DNA from 2 places in the Arthrobacter sp. UNCCL28 genome. Region 1 is predicted to be linked to the other one. Evidence: riboswitches for the same ligand, from Rfam matches in the RefSeq annotation. Region 1 holds a riboswitch; the other holds the start of a gene.
What was found. A riboswitch is a leader RNA that binds a small molecule or an ion and turns the genes downstream of it on or off. The one in region 1 is predicted to bind cyclic di-AMP.
Positions count from the first base shown of each region.

Region 1 (3,395 bases):
GTGCCGCGGCGATGAACCCCAAGTGCTCGAAGGCGCCGAACGGGTTGGCCTTGCCGATGAGGGACAGGTCCGGGGCGCCCCACTCCGAAAGAGTGGGAGCAACCAGGGACCAGCCGCGGGGGTTGACGTTCTTGCCGTCAAAGCTGGGGCCGATGTGGAGGGTGAATTCGAGGATGGCGGCCAGTGCGGTGGAAACCACAATGCCGATCAGGATGGCGCCGCGGACCTTGCGGACCACCAGCGCGATGGTCAGGATCAGGCCCACTGCGAACACCAGGGTAGGCCAGCCCATGAGCTTGCCGTCCACGCCAAGTCCCAGGGGAACCGTGGTGCCGGCAGCGTCCGGAATCCGCCGGACAAACCCTGCATTGACCAGGCCGATCAACGCAATGAAGAGACCAATGCCCACCACGATCGCGGTCTTAAGGGCTTCCGGAACGGCCTTGAACACGGCAGTGCGGAAACCGGTGAGCACCAGGATGAGCATGGTCACACCGGACAACACCACAAGGCCCATCATGTCCGGCCATGTCAGTTGCGGGTGCGAGGCCACTGTCACGGCGACGAACGCGTTGACGCCCAATCCTGTTGCCACGGCGAACGGGTGCTTGGCCCAGGCGCCCATGAGGATGGTCAGGATGCCCGCTACGAACGCCGTGGTGGCGGCGACGGCGGTGAATCCAAGGGACGCCCCGCTCGAATCAGCCCCGGAGAGGATCAACGGGTTCAGCACCACGATGTAGCTCATGGCGAAGAACGTCGCGAAGCCGCCACGAATTTCCCGTGAGTACGTGGATCCACGTTCAGTAATTTTGAAGTAGCGGTCTACTGCCGAACCTTGTTTAAGCATGAAGGACTCCGGGGATCGAGGGGAGTGTGCTTTCAAATCCTATGCGGTCCGGTAAAGGGCCTCCGGACGATTCGCCTAGTCTGTAAGGAAGCCAACACTAGGAGAAACCGCCCCATGCGTACCATCCGCCCGCTTCTGGCCGCCGTCGTCGCCGCTCTTGCCTTCGCCTCTGCCCTGCTGTTTTCCGCGGCCCCGGCATCTGCCCATGACGTCGCAGAATCCACGACGCCGGCCAACGGCACAGCGGTGGCGGAAGTTCCGGCGTCGGTCTCCATTACGTTCAACAACCGGCCGCTCGCGATCGGTTCGGGCGTGACGGTCACGGCGGCCGGCGAAAACTGGGCCGACGGACCTGTGGAAATCATCGACAACCAGGCCGTTCAGAAGCTGCGCGAAGGCGCTCCCGCCGGCGAATATACCGTCGTGTGGCGCGTCGTCAGCAGCGATTCCCACCCCATCGAGGGCACCTTTACGTTCACCGCCACCGCAGGAAGCACGACGCCGGGTGGCTCGGCAGGTGCCTCGCCGTCGGCCCCGGCTTCATCCTCCGCAGCTGTGCCCACCGCAGGAACCGGGGCGCCGGGAACGGGCAAGAGCGAGCCTGCCGCCGACGCCTCCCAGCCCTTCCCTTGGAGCATTGTTGGGCTGGCCGTGGTTGCTGTTGGTCTCGTTATTTTTCTGGCTGTTACAGCACGCCGGAAACTGGCTGCGTCAAATGACTCTGAGGGCGATTCCGCCGCGGAATAACGGGGTTTTCTACGTAGCTGCGAAGATCTCGAAATGGTCACCGCGACACGCCAGAGGCGCGGTTCTCGTTACTTAAATGTGACTTCGGCGTGATCATCGCGTACGGTTATACCTGTGCCTGTTCCACGTAGCGGGCACTTCCGGCCTGATTGCCTAGCTCTGCCGCAGTCCGGAATCCGTTCGCAGACAAACCTTACGGCAGAGACGGGGAACCCATTTTAGGTCGCTTTCGAGCGTGCCTTGGGGTGAAGTCACGAAGCTTCCGCGTAACAGCGGGGCGTAGTGGCCGGGTGACTCCCATCCGAATCCGACAGCTAACCTCGCAGGCATCGGGAGAGGCTCTTTCATGTCTTCACGCATTCTTCGCGGCCGTCGTAAGGCGGACAGCGTACGTCCTAATCCGTTCATCTCGATCTCCAAGGCAGTCGCCAGCAACGCTTCCGGCGCTGGCCGCCAGGCAGCTGTCATCGCAGCAGCCTCTGGCCTTGTCCTGACCGGCTCCATTGCTGCCCACGCAGCTGAAGCTCCGGTTCAGCGGGACTCCAGCCCCGCCACGGTCGCTGAGACCGTTTCCGAGGCTCCCACCCAGGTTGTGACCGCACTGGCCACCGCCACCGTCAACTTCGAGCGCCCTGCTGTTGCTTCCGTAGCAGCTCCGGTCATCGAAAAGCCGGCTCCGGTTGCTCCGGCTCCCGTCGCCAAGAAGGCTGCAGTCACCACCGCAGCTGCAACGGCTCCTGTTGCCAAGGCTGCTGCTGCCGCTCCGGCCGCCGCTGCTCCTGCTCCTGCAGCAGCTGCTGCCCCGGCCGTCGGTGGCGTCAACGCTGCCATGGTCGCCTCGGCCTACGCCCAGATCGGCATCATGCAGGACTGCACCGCCATGGTGGAGCGGGCACTCGGTTCCGCAGGCATCCCTGTTGGCGACCTCGGTCCCATGCAGTTCATGAACTACGGCAAGGTTGTCAGCTCACCCCAGCCCGGTGACATGATCGTCCAGTCCGGCCACGTTGCCATCTACATCGGCAACGGCCAGGCAATCAGCGGTGGCATCAATGGCAACCAGACGGGTATCCACCCGATCAGCTGGTTGACTGCTACGGGTCCCCTGACCTACGTACGCGCTGGCGCATAAAGCCTCACGCTTCAGTTCAAAGGCCGGTGTCTTCGAAGAACCAATCTTCGAGGACACCGGCCTTTGGCGTTAAGTTATGTGAGTAAAAGTTCGGAGTCAGGTTCGACGCCGGTAGGGCGCGTCATGAATCCGTGCGCAGGAGGGTCCTTCTTCGCCCAAACGGCGCTTCAGGGGCGGCCCCGGAGCCTTTGTCCGCTAAGCGGTGGCTATGCCCGGCCCTGCGGCAAGGGCGACCTTGGATGAGATCGTCTGGCCCACGGCCTTTGCCTGCCGAAGCACTTCCTTCGGTGTGGGCGTGATGAGTTCGCCGACTCCGACGAGGTGCATTCCGACAGCCCGCATGGCCGCGGACAGGTTCTGGCCGATCGCTATGCCCAGTTCCGCCAGCATGCGGCGCAACTGGCTCTGGGCACAGCGTGTCACCACTATGTGGTCGGCCAAAAGGACGCCGCTGGCAGTGTGCACTGCCCATTGGCGGCGCGTGGATTCCAAGGGGCCGGAGGCGTGGAGCCCTGTCCTGAGGCCGGCAGTGGTCATACTCGCAGCCAGGCCGTAGCCAATCTGCTGGGAGGGGTCCGAGCCCAGGAAATCAAGGCGCACCGCTCGCGTGGTGCTGCGGACGTCCAGGTGATGGCTGGCGGCGTAGTTCCGCAGGTGGCGGAGGAT
Region 1 covers NZ_FMWE01000005.1:239,002-242,396, forward strand. The annotation lists gene BLQ01_RS15515 (NCS2 family permease) at 1-850, opposite strand, end outside; gene BLQ01_RS15520 (copper resistance CopC family protein) at 965-1,597, shown strand; cyclic di-AMP (ydaO/yuaA leader) riboswitch at 1,748-1,940, shown strand; gene BLQ01_RS15525 (NlpC/P60 family protein) at 1,944-2,729, shown strand; gene BLQ01_RS15530 (NAD(P)/FAD-dependent oxidoreductase) at 2,925-3,395, opposite strand, start outside.

Region 2 (3,395 bases), on a different contig from region 1:
CAGCCTTCGCGGGAGCCTTCTTCTCTACGGGAGCCGGAGCCTGCACCGTGGTGACCACGGGGCGTTCGTAGGAGATGGCAACCGTGGAGTCTGCAGCGATGGTGGACTGCACAACCGACTGGACGTCCAAGGTAGACGTCGAGGTGGATTCACGGTCCACTTTGGTCTCGGCAGCGTTGGCTGCGACACTGCCGGTCAGGACCAGGCCTGAAGCTGCGGCAATGACGGCTGCCTGTCGGCCCACGCCGCCGGCGTTTTCACTGACGGCCTTGGCGATCACGGCAAGCGAGCTGGTCTTGGGGGCCTCAGCGCGATGCCGTGCAACCTTGTGTGCACTGGTCATGGTTTTCTCTTTTCGTATCCGCGTGCAGTTGGGGTACACGCGGCTCATTGGCGCGCCGGCACTTGGGGGCATGCCGGCGAACCCCGAATCGGTTTGTTTCTAGCGGAGGGTGAAGAAGGAGGAGGTGCCCGTGGAGGCAGCCGAGTGCAGGAGCGTGCCCTGTCCCGGGTTCAAGGCGCTGATCATCATTCCGTTGCCCACGTAGATGCCTACGTGCGCTCCACCGTTCTGCATGACCAGGTCACCGGGGGCAGGGGTGCTGGTGGGCTTCATGGCCGTCCAGGCGTTGACGCGCGGGATGCTGATGCCGGCCTGGGCGTACACCCACTGGGTGAATCCGGAGCAGTCCCAACCGTTGGGGGTGGTGCCGCCCCAAACGTAAGGGTGCCCGATGCCGGTGTAGGCGATCGCGGCGAGGCCGGAAGCGGCGGCGCTGGAAGCAGCATCCTTGGCTTCGGTGGACTTGGCGGTCACAGCACCTGCTGTGGCCTGGTCGCCGGAGGCCGAGGTGCGTCCGGTGGTCTGGGAAGCGCGCTGGACAACCTTGGGAGCTTCCTTCGTGGCCACTACGGGGCTTTCGAAGGAGACGGTTGCCGTGGGCTCCGCGGTGACTACCGCAGTGGTGACCATCTGCTGGGTGCTGGAGGCTTCCGACTTTGAAACATCGGTGTCTGCTGCCTGGGCCGGCAGACCAACGCTGAGGACGAGACCTGAGGCTGCTGCCAGGACGACAGCCTGGCGGCCGACGGTACCGGCGTTGGATGAAACAGCCTTGGAAAGCGAGTTCAAGGGGTTCGTACGAACCGATTCAGCGCGATGGCGCGCAGGGGTAGTGCGTGATGACACGTAGGTAGCCTCTCCCAATGCCTGCGAGGTGAGCTGTCGGATTCGGATGGGAGTCATCCGGCCGCGCTGCTTCAAGGAAGCTTTTGCGACTTAACCCCAAGGTCTTCTCACGAAGACCAGAAGTGGTTCCCCCGCCCCTGCCAGACGATTTATGCGAACGGACCTTGAGTAGTGGCAGAGCTAGGCAATCCACTCAAGTGCACCGGCCCCCTAAAAAGCCGATGCGCTTTGTACGGTACAACAGTTGAACGCGAATGTCACATTCAGGTCACGAGGCGTGTCACGAATGCGAGAGACGACCATCAAATGGACTAAAGCCAGCCCATGGGGTCAACAACTTCGCCGTTGACCTGTACTTCAAAGTGGAGGTGGCAACCGGTGGAGGCGCCAGTGGTACCGCTGAGCGCCACGGTGTCGCCGCGGGTGACCGTCTGGCCCACCTTGACGGTGAAGGACGACAGGTGGTTGTACGTGGTCTCGAGGCCGTTGCCGTGGTCGATGACCACGCGGTTGCCTCCGCCGTACTCGTGCCATCCGGCGAAGGTGACCTTGCCGGATGCCGCTGCATGGACGGCCGTGCCGCACTGCGCCACAAAGTCCTGGCCGCGGTGGAAGTCACCGGAGCCTCCCGTGAGGGGACTGACGCGGTAGCCGAACGGTGACGCTGTGGTCAGCGTGTCGAGGGGGCTGGCCATGGTGCCTGCAGAGGAGGCACGCTGGATGCTGCCCGCGGACTGGGCGCTGAGCAGTTGCTTCAACTTGCCGTCGGGGTCGGCAGCCGTGGCAACCGCTGCCCGGCTGAAGTCGATTTTGGCCGATGCGGCCGCGGAGACCTCCGGCTGGCTGCCACCGGATACTGCCAGGGCAGACTCGGTCTGGCCTGACTCCGAGGTGGCCATGACGGGGCTTGTGGCCGGCAGACCGACAGTCAAGGCCAGGCCGGTGGCGGCAAGCGCAACTCCGGCCTTTTGCCCGACGCCACTGGCTGCAGCGAAGTCGGCAACCTGGCGCAACGGGCTCTTACGGCGGCGAACCTGGCGTTCGGTGTCGCGTGGCCGGATCTCCGATACGACGCGGGCTGGCCGCAGCTCAGCAGCGGGGCCCGACGCGCGGCGACGGCCCCTGACGTTCTGCGTTGTCAAACTCTATTCCTCTCTAAAAAGCCTGCGAAGTTAGCTGTCGGATTCGGGTCAGAGAGTTTCAAGACCCGGCCCGCACGAAGCGCTCACGGCACACAGGTATCCCAGGAGGTACATGCGTTAATGGGCACTTCTGCTGCGGACTTCACCCCAAGGCTGCTTCTTTAGACAGCCGCTTGTGGTTCCCCCGCCTCTGCCAGTGGTGGATGGCACACCTGTTCCGCTGGCAGAGCTCGGCTCCGGAACAGGTAACGCTTTGGTATCAGCGCTAGTAGATAACTATAGGGGATTAAGGCCCGCAGTAATAAATTCGTTATCAACAGGAACGGGCATGCGGGCGGCAACCCCTTATCACTAATCCCGGAAAACCGCAGGTCACATGCGCGCCGGGCGTTCAAAAGTGAGATATGCCACCGTGCAGCAAGGCAGGGTTGTCTCAGCCAACAGAGACGAAGACGTGTGCCGCAACCTCAGGTGGAAGCTCCAGGGCACCTTCAATGCCTGGGACGCGGACGGAAATGTACTCCCCCACACGTTCCAGCGAGACCGCGGCGCCGGGCCGGATTCCGCCTTCGTCCAACTGGGTAAGAAGCTCAGGCTCAACCTGGATGGGCTCCGCCAAGCGGGTGACCGCTACCCGGGAGTTGGCCGCGTAACCCTCCATGGCCTGCAGGAGGTTGACGTCCACGCGGGGGAATGGCTGGGTGGCAAGACCGCCGAGCGCTTCCAGGCCCGGGATGGGGTTGCCGTACGGGGATTCTGTGGGGTGTTCCAGGAGTTCGTACAGGCGGCGCTCCACGCGCTCGCTCATCACGTGCTCCCAGCGACATGCTTCGTCATGGACATAAGCCCAGTCCAAGCCAATGACGTCAGCCAGGAGCCGCTCCGCGAGGCGGTGCTTGCGCATGACCTCGGTGGCGCGCTTCCGCCCAACCTCGGTCAGTTCGAGGTGGCGGTCGTTGGAGACAATCACCAGGCCATCGCGCTCCATGCGTCCGATGGTCTGGGAAACCGTGGGTCCGGAGTGCCGCAGCCGTTCGGCGATGCGGGCCCTGAGAGCCACGATG
Region 2 covers NZ_FMWE01000002.1:856,749-860,143, forward strand. The annotation lists gene BLQ01_RS08450 (NlpC/P60 family protein) at 1-343, opposite strand, end outside; gene BLQ01_RS08455 (C40 family peptidase) at 443-1,189, opposite strand; cyclic di-AMP (ydaO/yuaA leader) riboswitch at 1,194-1,362, opposite strand; gene BLQ01_RS08460 (M23 family metallopeptidase) at 1,501-2,331, opposite strand; cyclic di-AMP (ydaO/yuaA leader) riboswitch at 2,336-2,577, opposite strand; gene BLQ01_RS08465 (iron-dependent transcriptional repressor DtxR) at 2,765-3,395, opposite strand, start outside.
Region 2: another riboswitch for cyclic di-AMP. It lies ahead of BLQ01_RS08455 (C40 family peptidase); the one in region 1 lies ahead of BLQ01_RS15525 (NlpC/P60 family protein).